Regions from separate parts of the Kribbella sp. NBC_00359 genome, predicted to be linked through region 2. Evidence: riboswitches for the same ligand, from Rfam matches in the RefSeq annotation. Region 2 holds a riboswitch; the other holds the start of a gene.
What was found. A riboswitch is a leader RNA that binds a small molecule or an ion and turns the genes downstream of it on or off. The one in region 2 is predicted to bind glycine.
Positions count from the first base shown of each region.

Region 1: it holds a riboswitch for glycine, as region 2 does, so the genes downstream of both, gcvP (aminomethyl-transferring glycine dehydrogenase) here and OG876_RS16375 (L-serine ammonia-lyase) in region 2, are expected to answer to the same signal.

Region 1 is NZ_CP107975.1:7,725,177-7,732,231, reverse strand. It holds gene OG876_RS37580 (bifunctional nuclease family protein) at 1-96, shown strand, start outside; gene OG876_RS37575 (MerR family transcriptional regulator) at 285-899, shown strand; gene OG876_RS37570 (dihydrodipicolinate synthase family protein) at 913-1,806, shown strand; glycine riboswitch at 1,822-1,911, shown strand; gene gcvP (aminomethyl-transferring glycine dehydrogenase) at 1,994-4,834, shown strand; gene OG876_RS37560 (hypothetical protein) at 4,870-5,292, opposite strand; gene OG876_RS37555 (hypothetical protein) at 5,313-5,864, opposite strand; gene OG876_RS37550 (hypothetical protein) at 6,043-6,510, opposite strand; gene OG876_RS37545 (carph-isopro domain-containing protein) at 6,633-7,055, shown strand, end outside.
Region 2 is NZ_CP107975.1:3,336,144-3,343,198, reverse strand. It holds gene OG876_RS16380 (SDR family oxidoreductase) at 1-227, shown strand, start outside; gene OG876_RS16375 (L-serine ammonia-lyase) at 228-1,601, opposite strand; glycine riboswitch at 1,682-1,774, opposite strand; gene OG876_RS16370 (alpha/beta hydrolase) at 1,984-3,471, shown strand; gene OG876_RS16365 (hypothetical protein) at 3,522-3,749, opposite strand; gene OG876_RS16360 (aminopeptidase P family protein) at 3,942-5,372, opposite strand; gene OG876_RS16355 (GntR family transcriptional regulator) at 5,463-6,185, opposite strand; gene OG876_RS16350 (LamB/YcsF family protein) at 6,341-7,055, shown strand, end outside.

The sequences.
Region 1 (7,055 bases), 4.4 Mb from region 2:
ACCGACGACGCCGAAGAGGTGGTGGAGGAAGAGGAGGTCGAGCGCTTCCGCGAGTTCCTCGACCAGGTGACACCCGAGGATTTCGACAAGAGCTGACCAGTTCAGTTCACCGGAGTGGTGCAAGACCAGATAGGTAACGATTCGTACGACGGCCGCGACACGCTCCCGGCTCGGTGCGGTTGTCGTTGACCCTCCCTGGTCGGCGGCTTACCTTGAAGGAGTCGTGGGGTGTTGTCACTCCACGGATGTGACCCGTTCCAGTCGGTACCCAGGGAGGCTCAGGCGTGACACGCACCGGCGACACGGATCTGACGGCGCAGTCGACGTCCGACGCACACGCCGAGGCGGCCGCTGCCGCGGGCGTCCAGGGTCTGCTCTTCGACGACGACCTGCGGCCGATGCCGGAGGATGTCGGGTTCCGCGGTCCGACGGCGTGCGCCGCGGCCGGGATCACCTACCGTCAGCTCGACTACTGGGCCCGCACCGGCCTGGTCTCCCCGTCCGTGCGCCCGGCGACCGGCTCCGGCACCCAACGCCTCTACGGCTTCCGTGACGTCCTGTTGCTGAAGGTGATCAAGCGGCTGCTCGACGCCGGCATCTCACTGCAGCAGATCCGGACCGCGATCGCCCACCTGAGCAAGCGCGGCATCGACGACCTGACCCAGATCACGCTGATGAGTGACGGCGCCTCGGTCTACATGTGCACCTCGCCGGACGAGGTGATCGATCTGCTCGCCGGCGGTCAGGGCGTCTTCGGTATCGCCCTCGGTGGTGTCTGGCGCGAGGTCGAGGGTTCGCTGTCCGAGCTGCCGACCGAGCGTGCCGACGGTCACGACGACGGCGACAGCCACGCCAACGACGAGCTCGCGGCCCGCCGCCGGGCTCGGATGACTGGCTGACCTGATTCATCCCGTGCGCCCACTCACCGCTGATTCGCTGCGCGGTGTGTGGGCGACGTTGTTGTTGCCGCTGAACGCGGACGACTCGATCGACGTCGGCCGCCTCGAGACCCAGGCCGCGACCCTGGCGACCACCGAGCTCGACGGCCTCTACGCGCACGGAACGGCGGGGGAGTTCCAGACCCTGACCGAGGCGGAGTTCGACCAGATCAACGAGGTGCTCGCGGGAGCCGGCAAGCCGTTCCAGATCGGAGCCAGTCACCCGTCGGCCCAGGTGCAGCTCGACCGCGTACGACGTGCGGCCGCCCGCGAGCCGGGTGCGATCCAGGTCATCCTGCCCGACTGGCTGCCGCTGAACGATGGTGAGGTGCTCGCCTTCCTCGGCCGTGTCGCGGAGACCGCCGGTGAGGTGCCCCTGGTGCTCTACAACCCACCGCATGCCAAGACGCCGGTCGGTCCGCATCTGTTGAGCACGCTGGCCGACGCCGTGCCGAGTCTGATCGGATTGAAGACCGCCGGTGGTGACAAGGCGTGGTTCGACGAGGCAACCAAGTCCGGGTTGTCGATCTTCGTGCCGGGTCACTTCCTCGCGAGCATGTCGCTACTCGGTGCGCATGGCAGCTACTCGAATGTGGCGGCGTTGTCACCGAACGGATCCGTCAGGCGTGCCCGGGATCTGGACGTCGAGCGCCGGATCGCGGAGTTCTTCGGGCAGCACGTCGTACCGCTGCAGAAGGCTGGATTGTCCAACCCCGCGCTGGACAAGTTCCTGGCCGCGGTGGGGAACTGGGCGGACGTCGGCACTCGGGTCCGGTGGCCGATGACCTCGGCGACACAGGCTGATGTGGAGGCGGCCCGGCCGGCCGCACGACGGCTCCTGCCCGAACTGTTCGAGGATTCCTGGTAGCCTCGGTTCAGCCGTACACAGCACTCGGGAGAGACCCGTGCAACCGGGCGCCGAAGGGGCAATTCCTCCCCGGAACCTCTCAGGCCCATGGACCGAGTGCCACAGGCGACTCTGGAGCGCCCCTGCGTGAGCTGGGCGTGACAGAGGGGGAGGCGACCGGAAGCACTGTCAGCAACGGAGCCTCTAGATGAACAACTCACCCCAGCTCTCGGCGACGTTCGCCGACCGGCACATCGGGCCGCGTCCGGACGAGATCGCCCGCATGGTCCAACTCCTCGGGTACGACGACGTCGACGCGCTGGTGGATGCCGCGGTGCCGGCGTCGATCCGGTCCGCCGAGGCGCTCCGGCTGCCCGAGCCGGCCTCCGAGGTCGACGCGCTGACCGAGCTCCGCCAGCTGGCGGCCCGCAACACCGTCGCCACCTCGATGATCGGCCAGGGGTACTACGGCACCTTCACGCCGTCGGTCATCGTCCGGCGTCTGGTCGAGAACCCCGCGTGGTACACGGCCTACACGCCGTACCAGCCGGAGATCTCCCAGGGCCGGCTCGAGGCGCTGCTGAACTTCCAGACCGTCGTGTCCGACCTGACCGGTCTGCCGACCGCGAACGCGTCGCTGCTGGACGAGGGCACCGCCGCCGCCGAGGCGATGACGCTGGCTCACCGGTCGAACAAGAAGAGCAAGTCCGATCGTTTCCTGGTCGACGCCGACTGCTTCGCCCAGACCATCGCCGTGGTGCGGACCCGGGCCGAGGCGCTCGGCATCGAGGTAGTGGTCGCCGACACCACCGACGGTCTGCCGGACGGTGACTTCTTCGGCTTCCTCGTGCAGTACCCGGGCTCCGGCGGTGTCGTCCGCGACCTGAAGCCGCTGATCGCTGCCGCGCACGAGCGTGACACGCTGGTCGCGGTCGCCTCCGACCTGCTTGCGCTGACGTTGCTCGAGGCACCGGGTGAGGCCGGCGCCGACATCGTGATCGGATCCTCGCAGCGCTTCGGTGTACCACTGTTCTACGGCGGTCCGCACGCGGGCTTCATGTCCGTCCGGTCCGGCCTCGAGCGGTCGTTGCCCGGTCGTCTCGTCGGTGTCTCCGTCGACTCTGACGGCGCCCCGGCGTACCGGCTGGCGTTGCAGACCCGCGAGCAGCACATCCGCCGCGAGAAGGCGACCTCCAACATCTGTACGGCGCAGGTCCTGCTGGCCGTGGTCGCGTCGATGTACGCCGTCTACCACGGGCCGGACGGTCTGAAGGCGATCGCGGAGCGCGTTCACGACTACGCCGGTCGGATGGCCGCGTCGTTGCGTGCGGGTGGTGTGGAGGTCGTGCACGACGACTTCTTCGACACCGTGCTCGCCCGGGTCCCCGGTCAGGCCGCGGATGTGGTCGACGCCGCCCGGCAGAACGGCATCTGGCTCCGGCTGGTCGACGCGGACCACGTCGGCATCTCCTGCGACGAGAAGACCGACGTCGCTACCCTGACCCGGGTCTGCCAGTCCTTCGGCGTGCGGTACGACGGTTCGCTGGACGCGGCCGTGGTTGCCGTGCCGCGGACCACGGACTACCTGACGCACCCGGTGTTCAACACGCACCAGTCCGAGACCGCCATGCTGCGGTACCTGCGCAAGCTGTCCGACAAGGACTACGCGCTGGACCGCGGGATGATCCCGCTCGGGTCCTGCACGATGAAGCTGAACGCGACCACCGAGATGGAGCCGGTCACCTGGCCGGAGTTCGCCGACCTGCACCCGTTCGCGCCGATCGAGGACGCGGCCGGGTACGCGGTACTGATCGGTCAGCTGGAGCGCTGGCTGGCCGAGGTGACCGGGTACGCGAAGGTCTCGATCCAGCCGAACGCGGGCTCGCAGGGTGAGCTGGCGGGGCTGCTCGCGATCCGCGGCTACCACCACGGGCGGGGCGATCTCGATCGCACGGTCTGCCTGATCCCGGCCAGCGCCCACGGCACCAACGCCGCCTCCGCGGTGATGGCCGGCATGAAGGTGGTCGTTGTCAAGGGCAACGACGACGGCACGATCGACCTGGACGACCTGCGGGCGAAGGCTTCTGAGCACGCGGCGAAGCTGGCGGCGATCATGATCACCTACCCGTCCACGCACGGGGTGTACGAGGAGAGCGTGCGCGAGGTCTGCTCGATCGTCCACGAACACGGTGGTCAGGTGTACGTCGACGGCGCGAACCTGAACGCGTTGCTCGGTCTCGCCAAGCCCGGTGAGTTCGGCGGCGACGTCAGCCACTTGAACCTGCACAAGACGTTCTGCATCCCGCACGGCGGAGGTGGTCCGGGTGTCGGCCCGGTGGCGGTCGCCGCGCACCTGGCGCCGTACCTGCCGAACCACCCGCTGTTGGACCAGGCCGGTCCGGAGTCCGGGGTCGGCCCGATCAGCGCGGCGCCGTTCGGTTCGGCGGGTGTGCTTGCGATCTCGTGGGCGTACATCCGGATGATGGGCGCCGAGGGTCTGACGGCTGCCACGAAGGCCGCCGTACTGACTGCGAACTACGTGGCGAAGCGGCTCGAGGGTGTCTTCCCGGTGCTCTACACCGGCGAGAACGGCCTGGTCGCGCACGAGTGCATCCTGGACCTGCGGCCGATGACCAAGGAGACCGGGATCAGCGTCGACGACGTCGCGAAGCGGCTGATCGACTACGGCTTCCACGCGCCGACGATGTCGTTCCCGGTCGCGGGCACGCTGATGGTCGAGCCGACCGAGTCCGAGGACCTCGGCGAGCTGGACCGCTTCTGCGACGCGATGATCGCGATCCGGCACGAGATCGACCGGGTCGCCGCAGGGGAGTGGCCGGCCGGCGACAACCCGCTGGTGAACGCGCCGCACACCGCCGAGTCGGTGATCAACGACAAGTGGGAACACGCCTACACTCGCGAGGAGGCCGCGTTCCCCCGCTCCGTCGACCGCGCCTCGAAGTACTGGCCCCCCGTCCGCCGCATCGACGGCGCCTACGGCGACCGCAACCTCATCTGCTCCTGCCCACCCCCGGAGGCGTTTGAGTAGACGCAGCGCGGGCTGCGGATCCAGCTCCTACCCGGCTACCTGATCCGCAGCCCCGCAGCTTCGACCGCCCGACGAAGGTGTCCAACGGCGCAGAACGATTGACCGGACAATTCCCAGACCGCGACGCCGTGTACCTCCGCCGGAGCTGTGAGGACACCGAGGGACTCGCCGGCCGAGTTGACCAACTCCGGCCAGGGACGGTTCAGCTCACCCATGGCGTCGTCCTGTAGCTGGAACGCGGCGAAGGCACAAGCTTGCTCCACGCCACGGCGCCCGACGTCGAGCGGGAACTCGTGTCCGCCGGCGATCAAGATGGAATCGTCACCAGGCGTTCCGGTCCAAGCAGGGTCACCCCGGAACTCGACGCTCTGCAGTCCGGTCCCGGCAAAGTCCGCGTTCAGCCGATCAGCGACGAAGGCCTGCGCCGCCCCCGTTTCGCTCTCGGTCCAGGTGTCCATGACAGCTCCCAGGTCGTTGATCACACTAGTTTGCACTTGATGAAAAACTTCTGCACGACTGCGCCTTTGGTGTCGTACGACGTGCCAGTGATCTTGAAGATCTGTCCCGGCTTGTACGTCCGCAGATACCGGTTCTTCGATCTGTCCCACGTTCTCGCCGGAAGCGATCCGTGTGGCGGGTAGCTCTGCTTCTTGCCGTCGACCTTCTTCGAGCCGACATAGATGCTCACGACGTACCGCTCGGCGGGCAGGTTCGGGTATGTACCCCATTGAATCGATGTTCCAGGACCCTTCTGCTGGATCGACAGTCGTCCTAGCTTGTTCTCGTCGGTGTAGTTCGGCGAGCAGGAGTGGATTGTTGTCGAGCCCGAGCCAGGCGGGGGCACGTCCGCGGCGCATGCTTTGACCGTCGGTCCAACCATCGCGACAAGCGCCAGTGCGTGCGCCGGCCTCCCGGCCCGCATGAGCTTCCTCACGAAGTTTTCGTGGTGGTTGGCAGAGCATCTTGCGATGCGGGTGACCATAGTGGCGAGTTGACGCGGTTTCTCCTTGAGTTCCTCGACAGCGGGCATCGTCCTGTCTCCGATCTGGTTCTTGGGCGGCGGCTGCCCCCGCTCGGCGTGCAGGGCACCGAGTGAGGGCCGCCTCGGGTGGGATCGGCCATCCGGTTGGCGAAACTGCGAATGGCCGATCCCGGTGGAACGGCGGAACGGACGCGGAGCGCCGGGGACTTGCGAGGAAGTGCCCCTCTCAGCACGTTCGCTCTGCCGGCTCGGTGGCGATCAGCACTTGATGGTCGCTGCAGTGGAGGTGGTCGCGGATGTCCAGGGGATTGCCGAGAACTGCCAAGTGATGCAAGGTCGGTACGACGAGTGGCAGGCCATCCGACTCCAGTAGCGAACCGAGGAGGTCGAAGACGGCATCCGGAGGCCCGAGCCTCTGCACATACACCGTCTCGAGCCGATACCCGCGCTCGGTGGCGCAAGCGACCAGCCTCCGATGCGTGGCCAAAAGCTCACCGGTGCTTCTCACGAAGAGCATCGATATGAATCCGAGTGCAACCCTGCCTTGGAGCTGATCGGCTTCCCTGCCATCGCTCATTCCTGTGCCCGGCATCTCGCAACAAGCGGTTTCAGCATCGCCATCGTCGAACCTGCCGTGATGCGCGGCAGAAGTAGCCGCTCTGTCGCCATGCTTTGTCCTCCCGAGACGGCTCACCGGCCCACTCCGCCCAGACTCAGCCAAGTTGCTGGTTACGGGGAGGTACTAATCGCGTCAAAACTGTCAACTTCTGCAAGAATTCGTGCAAGGTGACACGACGTCGAGGAGACGCTTCGCTTGTGAACGAGGTTCTGGACGAGCTTCTGCGGGAGCTGGGCTGGTCACCTCGTACGTTGGCGCGCCGTCTCAACCGGGACTTCGGTGCGGGCACGGTCGCGGAGACAGCGCCGTACCACTGGCGAGACTCGGACGGCGTGCCTCGACCACCACTACCCGCGCTGGCGGCCCATCTCCTGTCCCGTGAACTCGGGCGACTGATCACGGTCGGCGAGCTCTGGCAGGGGCGCGCGGTGGACTCGCCGCTCGTCGTCCCTGCTGACGCAGCTCTACGCCAGCCCTGGACTCGAGCCGGCACACTCAGCGCTCTCGACGACTGGGTGGTCGCGGGGCTGTTGGACAGGCGACGATTCCTGGCGATCTCCGGTGTGAGCCTTACATCGATCCCCGGCGACTACTTGGCGGGCGGGAAGGCTGCACGCGAG
Region 2 (7,055 bases):
GGTCGTCCAAGGCGGCGCTCAACATGCTCACGGTCCAGTACGCGCGCCAACTGCCGGAGCTCCGGATCAACACGGTCGATCCCGGCTACACCGCGACGGATTTCAACGCCCACAGCGGTCCGCAGAGCGTCGAGCGGGGTGCGGAGATCATCGTCCGGCTGGCCACCATCGGCCCGGACGGCCCGACCGGCGAGTACCTCAGCCTGAACGGAACCGTGCCCTGGTGATCAGCACTCAATGACGTTGACGGCCAGGCCGCCGCGGGAGGTCTCCTTGTACTTGATCTTCATGTCGGCGCCGGTCTCGCGCATCGTCTTGATCACCTTGTCGAGGGTGACGACGTGGACGCCGTCGCCGTGCATCGCCATCCGGGCCGCGTTGATCGCCTTCACCGACGCCATCGCGTTCCGCTCGATGCAGGGGATCTGCACCAGCCCGCCGACCGGGTCGCAGGTCAGGCCGAGGTTGTGTTCCATCGCGATCTCGGCCGCGTTCTCGACCTGCCCCGGCGTACCGCCGAGGACCTCGCACAACCCGGCCGCCGCCATCGAGCGGGCCGAGCCGACCTCGCCCTGGCAGCCGACCTCGGCGCCGGAGATCGACGCGTTCTCCTTGTACAGCACGCCGATCGCGCCGGCCGTCAGCAGGAATCTGACCGCACCGTCGTCGGTCGCCCCCGGCACGAACCGGCGGTAGTAGTGCAGTACGGCGGGAATGATGCCGGCGGCACCGTTCGTCGGCGCGGTGACGATCCGGCCGCCGGACGCGTTCTGCTCGTTCACCGCGAGGGCGAACAGGTTCACCCAGTCCATCACCTTCAGCGGATCCACCGACCACGGGTCAGCGCTCAGCCGACGGTGCAGCGAGTGCGCCCGGCGCGGCACCTTCAGCCCGCCGGGCAGGATGCCCTCGGTCTCACAGCCCTCGCGGACACAGTCCTGCATCACCTGCCAGATGTGCAGCAGCCCGGCCCGGATCTCCTCCTCGGTCCGCCAGGCGAGCTCGTTCGCGAGCATCACCTCGCTGATCGACAACTGCGACTCGCGACAGCGGTCGAGCAACTCGGCACCGGTGGTGAACGGGTACTTGAGCGGGGTCGTGTCCAGCACGATCCGGTCGCCGGCCGCGGCGTTCTCGTCGACCACGAATCCGCCGCCGACCGAGTAGTACGTGCGTTCCCGAAGTACGGCGCCATCCGCCGAGCGGGCCACGAAGCTCATCCCGTTCGGGTGGTAGGGCAGCGCCTTGCGCCGGTGCATGACCAGGTCGGTGTTCTCGTCGAACGCGATCTCGTGCGTGCCGGCCAGCAGCACCCGGCCGCGCTCGCGGATCGTCTCGACCCGCGCGTCGACGGAATGGGTGACGACGGTCTCGGGGTCCTCGCCCTCGAGCCCGAGCAGAACCGCCTTGTTGCTGCCGTGGCCATGCCCGGTCGCACCGAGCGAACCGAAGAGTTGTGCTTCGACCCCCGCCGTCGCGGCCAGCAGGCCGGCGTCGGCCAGGCCGAGTGCGAAGGTGCGGGCGGCGCGCATCGGTCCCACCGTGTGGGAGCTCGACGGGCCGATCCCGATGCTGAACAGATCGAAGACGCTGATCGCCATCGTGTGGAGGTTCCTTCCGGTCGCCGTTGACCGTTTGGTGTCCTCCCCACTCTGTTGGACCGGAAGTCCTCCAGAGGTGCCTCGCCCGCGCGGTGAAGGTGCCTGAGAGATTCTTGGGGAGAGTTGCTCCTACGGCGCCCGGGTCACGCCCGGGTCTCTCCCGCACGGGTTCATGCGGCTGTTGAATTGACTGACGGTGTGGACGGTACGGCGCTCCGACCGGCAACGTCAATCCGGCCGCTCCGCACCGTCTTCACGCCGGCGCCGACCCTAACAAGTCCCCCAAGCATCGGCCGGGGTCGGGCGAGGGCTTGTCCCGGATGTGGTTGGGCAAACGGTTGCTGAGGATCGAGGGAGTCCCCCCAGACAGGAGATTCCACTGATGAAGTCCCGACGAGTTCTCAGGACCACCGCGTGGGGTGTGGTCCTGGGATTCGCTGCGGCCGGCCTCACCGCAGTGCCGGCGCCGGCCGCCGTACCCAGGCAAGTGACCGTGCAGTGGTCCGACTGCAAGCCCGAAGGCAACGACGATCCGCAGGAGGCGAAGGGATCGCAGTGCGCGACCCTGCAGGTGCCGGTCGACTGGCACGATCCCGACGGCCCCACCTTCGGACTCGCGATCGCCCGTCGTACGGCGAAGTCGCCGGCCGACCGCGTCGGCGTGCTGATGTGGGGCCCGGGTGGTCCCGGCGACTCGGGTGTCGACCGGGTCAAGACTGGGATGTCCCGGTTCAGTCAGAACCTGCAGGACAGGTTCGACATCGTGAGCTTCGATCCGCGGGGTGTCGCTCGCAGCAACCCGGTGAAGTGCACAGCAGCGCTGCTCGTCAAGCAGCCGTCACCGATTATCAAGAGCGCGGCCGAGTTCCGCGCGACCATCCGCTACAACCAGCAACTCGCGACCGACTGCCGCGACCACACCGGGCCGGTGTACGACCACCTCGACACCTGGCAGACGGTCCACGACGTCGACGCGATCCGCAGGGCGATCGGCGAGTCGACGATCTCCTTCCACGGCAGCTCGTACGGAACGGTGCTCGGCGGCCAGTACGCCGAGACGTATCCGGGCCGGGTGCGCGCGATGGTGCTCGAGAGCGTGAGCGACCACAGCGCCGCGCCGACGGAGGAGTTCCTCGACGCCCAGGCGACCGCGGCCCAGGACTCGTTCTCCGAGTTCGTGAAATGGTGCGACGCGGCAACGACCTGCGCACTGCACGGTCGCGACATCCACACCTTGTGGGCGGACCTGCTCGCCCGCGCCGACCGCGGCGAGGTGCCGGATCCGCAGCACCCGACCGTCGCGATCACACCGTTCAACCTGAGCTTCTTCGTGTTCCGCAAGCTCTACGACCCGGAGTGGGTCGCGCTCGCCGACACGTTGAAGCAACTCGACGCGAGTACGCCGCCGACCGGGCAAGCGCCGGTCCCGCCCGGACTGGCGTCGTACCCGCTGGCGGTCTTCTGCCAGGACTGGAACCTCGGCGTCCGCGACTACCGGGAGTACGCCGGCCATCTCGACCGGTTGGCCGGGAACAACCCCGACATGCGCTATCCCGGTCAGTTGATGGCGGTGTCGATCTGCCTCGGGCAGCCGCCGGCCGCCAACCCGCAGCACCGGCTCAAGGTCCACGGCCTGAGGACTCCGGTCCTGCTCGCGAACGCGATCCACGACCCGGCCACCGGCTACGACTGGGCCCGGAGCGTCGAACGCCAGCTCGGCAGGTACGGCGTACTTCTCACCTACGAGGGCTGGGGTCACGGCAGCTACAACTCGAGCCCTTGCATGCAGACGACGATCGACGCGTATCTGATCTCGCGTCAGGTGCCGGAACGCGGCACCAGCTGCGCCGCCGTACCGCCGGTGGGCTGAGAGAGATCCGGGGCCGGCGCCTCCCAACCAGCACCGGCCCCGGCGGTCTCTCAGACCGGCACGCCGGCCACGTCGAAGACGCGGTCGAGATGGTCGCCGCGGACCAGGCGGCCCGCCAGCAGCCGGAGTTCGGCGCAGGCGGTCTCGAGTGCCTGCATCTGCGATCGGCAGTGGTCGACGTACCAGAACGGGTCGTCGGGCTGCGGATCGTCGGCATCGTCGATGTCGGCGTACCAGTGCTGATCTCCGTAGTGGACTACTCGCACTCGCAGATTCATGATGACTACTCCCCGTGCCCAGGGATCCTGGGTCCCCCCTGGCCCCAGTCGGGGCCGGCTCGGCTGGGCGCGTGGTACGCGGCCCCCCACTGCCACGCGCCCTGCCGAGTTCGACCCTCCCCCGCTCGCTACATCGTCGCCGGCGGGGCGAATGTTACTGCTTGTGACGATTAATTTTGCGTAGACCGCCTGTCACCGAGCGTTGAGCTGCGACTGGGTCCATTGCTCCAGTCCGTCCGTGGTGATCGGCAGGTCCTTGGTGAGGATCTCGAGCCCGTCGGCGTGCACCACGACGTTGTCCTCGATCCGGATGCCGATCCCGCGGAGCTCCGGCGGCACGGTCTCGTCGTTCGGGTGGAAGTACAGCCCCGGCTCGACGGCGAGCGCCATCCCGGCCTCGATGTCGCCGGCGAAGTACGCCTCCGGCCGGGACGCGTCGCAGTCGTGGACGTCGAGGCCGATGTAGTGACCCGTGCCGCAGACGATGTACCGCCGGTGCTGCTGCCCGTCCGGGCCGAGCAGCTCGTCCATCGACACGTCGAGCAGACCCCAGTCCCGCAGGCCCTCGGCCAGCACCCGCAGCGCCTCGTACTGGAAGGCCCGGTACGGCGCTCCCACCTTGACGGCATCGAGGGACGCCAACTGCGCCTTGTGCACCAGGTCGTGCACCTGCCGCTGGGCCGCGGTGTACTCACCGGTGGCCGGGAAGGTCCGGGTCACGTCGGCGGTGTAGAGCGTGCGGGTCTCGACCCCGGCGTCCAGCAGGATCACGTCGCCCTCGTTCACCGGGCCGTCGTTGCGGACCCAGTGCAGCACCGGCGCGTGGTGGCCGGCAGCAACGATCGATGCGTACCCGACGCCGTTGCCCGCGGTCCGCGCGCGCCGGTCGAAGGTGCCCTGCAGCCACCGCTCGCCGCCACCCCGGATGGCCTCGGGCAGCTCCCGGGCCACATCGCCGAACGCGAGCACGCTGGCCGCGACTGCCTCGCGCAGCTGGTCCAGCTCCCAGTCGTCCTTGATCCGGCGCAGCTCCGCCAGCGTCTGGCGCAGCGAGTTGCCGTCCGTCGGAGAGGTCCGGACCAGCGCGTCCAGCATCGGCTCGACACCCGGCGTCGACAGCATGAACGGCACCGCGCCGCGCACGGCCGCCGGCAGTTCCTCGATCGGGCGGCAGGCGATCTGCAGCGCGTCCGACCAGTCCTTCAGCCCTGGCACCGGGCCGATCCACAGCTCGCCGTCCCGCGCGTTGGCGAAGAAGTCCGCCTCGTCCGGACCGGCGGTCTCCCGCAGGTACAGCGTCGCCTCACCATCGGCCGACAGCACCAGTACAGCGCCCTCCGCCTGGCAACCGGTCAGCCAGACGAAGTCGCTGTCGGCGCGGAACTGGTAGTCGGTGTCGTTCGAGCGCACCGGCGCCCGGCCGGCCGCGAGCGCGATCCGCCGGCCCGGCAGCGCGGCGGAGAGCTTCCGCCGGTGCGCGGCGGCGGCCTCGGCCAGGCCCTCCGGCACCGTCACCGACCGGTCCACCGGGCCCCAGCCCCGCGAGACGAAGTCCCGGAATCCCTTGGCGTCGATCGGGCGGTAGGACTTCGGAGTCGGATCGGTCCGGTCGTCTTCGGTCATGAGCTGAGCTCCCCTTTGCAGCTGACGGTCAGAGTTCATCAACTCAGGTCCGCGCGGGGGCGCGCAAGCCCTTATCGGATCTGTCCCAGATCAGCGCGAACGGAACGCCGCGAGGATCCCCTGCTCGGAGTCCAGCAGATACTGATGCAGGTCGGCCGCGGCCTCGTCGTACTTGCGGGCCTCGAGCAGTTCGAACAGTCCACGGTTGCGCGCGATGTACGGCTCGTGCAGCTCGCGCGGCGCCGCGATGACGTGGAAAAGGAGCCGCTGCTCGGCCAGCAGCCGGCCCGTCACCGCGTCCATCCGGGCGCTGTCGGCCAGGCCGATCAGGTGCTCGTGGAACCGCATGTTCGCCGTACCGACCGCCGGCCAGCGATCCGCTAGCGCGGCCGCCTCGGCGGCTTCGACATCGTCCTGCAGCGGCTCGAGCCGACTCGCCGGCAGCTCCGGATCGCGGTCCACCAGACCGCGGACGACGTCGACCTCGAGCACCCGGCGGAGGCGGTACAGGTCGACCACGTCCCGCTCGCCCAGCTCGGGGACGAACACGCCGCGATGCAGCTTGTAGACCAGCAGCCCTTCGTGGGTGAGCAGCCGGAAGGCTTCACGGAGGGTGTTGCGGCTGACCTCCAGCACCTCGGTCAGCTCGATCTCGGACAGCTGCGAGCCGGGCGGCAAGGCACCCTCGGTGATGCTGCGGCGCAGGATGTCGGCCGCCCGCTCGGCCGAGCTGCTGCGGTCCAGCCGCGCGACGTCGGCGGCGACTGTCCGCAACCACGCTTGCCGGCCGGCGTCTTCCCCACCCCTGCTCATCCCCGCATCATCGCCCACCCGAGCTTTTAGGGGAAGTTTGGTGGAACAAGACTCTTGCAGGATTGTTGAACAATCTCTACTCTCGTGTCATATCCTCACTCACACCGTCTGCCTGGCCGTCCGATCCAGCCGATCCTTACCTTGGAGGAGTGTTCGTGGACCTCAACGCGGATCTCGGCGAAGGCTTCGGATCCTGGGCGATGGGTGACGACAGCGCCTTGCTGGACGTCGTCACCAGTGCCAACGTGGCGTGCGGTTTCCATGCCGGCGATCCGTCGATCATGCGTCGGGTGACCGGGGAGGCGGTCGAGCGCGGGGTGGCGATCGGGGCGCATGTCGGGTACGCCGACAAGGCCGGCTTCGGACGGCGGTTCGTCGACATCGAGCCGGCTGCGTTGCGCGACGAGGTGGTCTACCAGATCGGCGCGCTGGACGCGTTCGCGCGGATCGCGGGCGACCGCGTGCGGTACGTGAAGCCGCATGGGGCGCTCTACAACACGATCGGCTCTCACGAGGAGCAGGCGGCGGCCGTCGTCAGTGCGGTCGCGGACTACGACAAGACACTGCCCGTCCTTGGCCTGCCCGGCTCGGCGTGGCTCCGGCTCGCCAGGGACGCCGGGCTCACCGTCGTACACGAGGCCTTTGCCGACCGGGCCTACACGGCCGAGGGCACGCTGGTGTCGCGGCGGCTGGACGGATCGGTACTGCACGACGCGGACGAGATCGCCGCTCGCTGTACGGCGATGGCGACCGGCCGGCCGATCCAGGACAACGCCGGTGGCTCGCTGACCCTGAGCCCCGCGTCGATCTGCGTGCACGGCGACACCCCCGGCGCCGTCGACATCGCCCGCCGGGTGCGGGCCGCGGTGG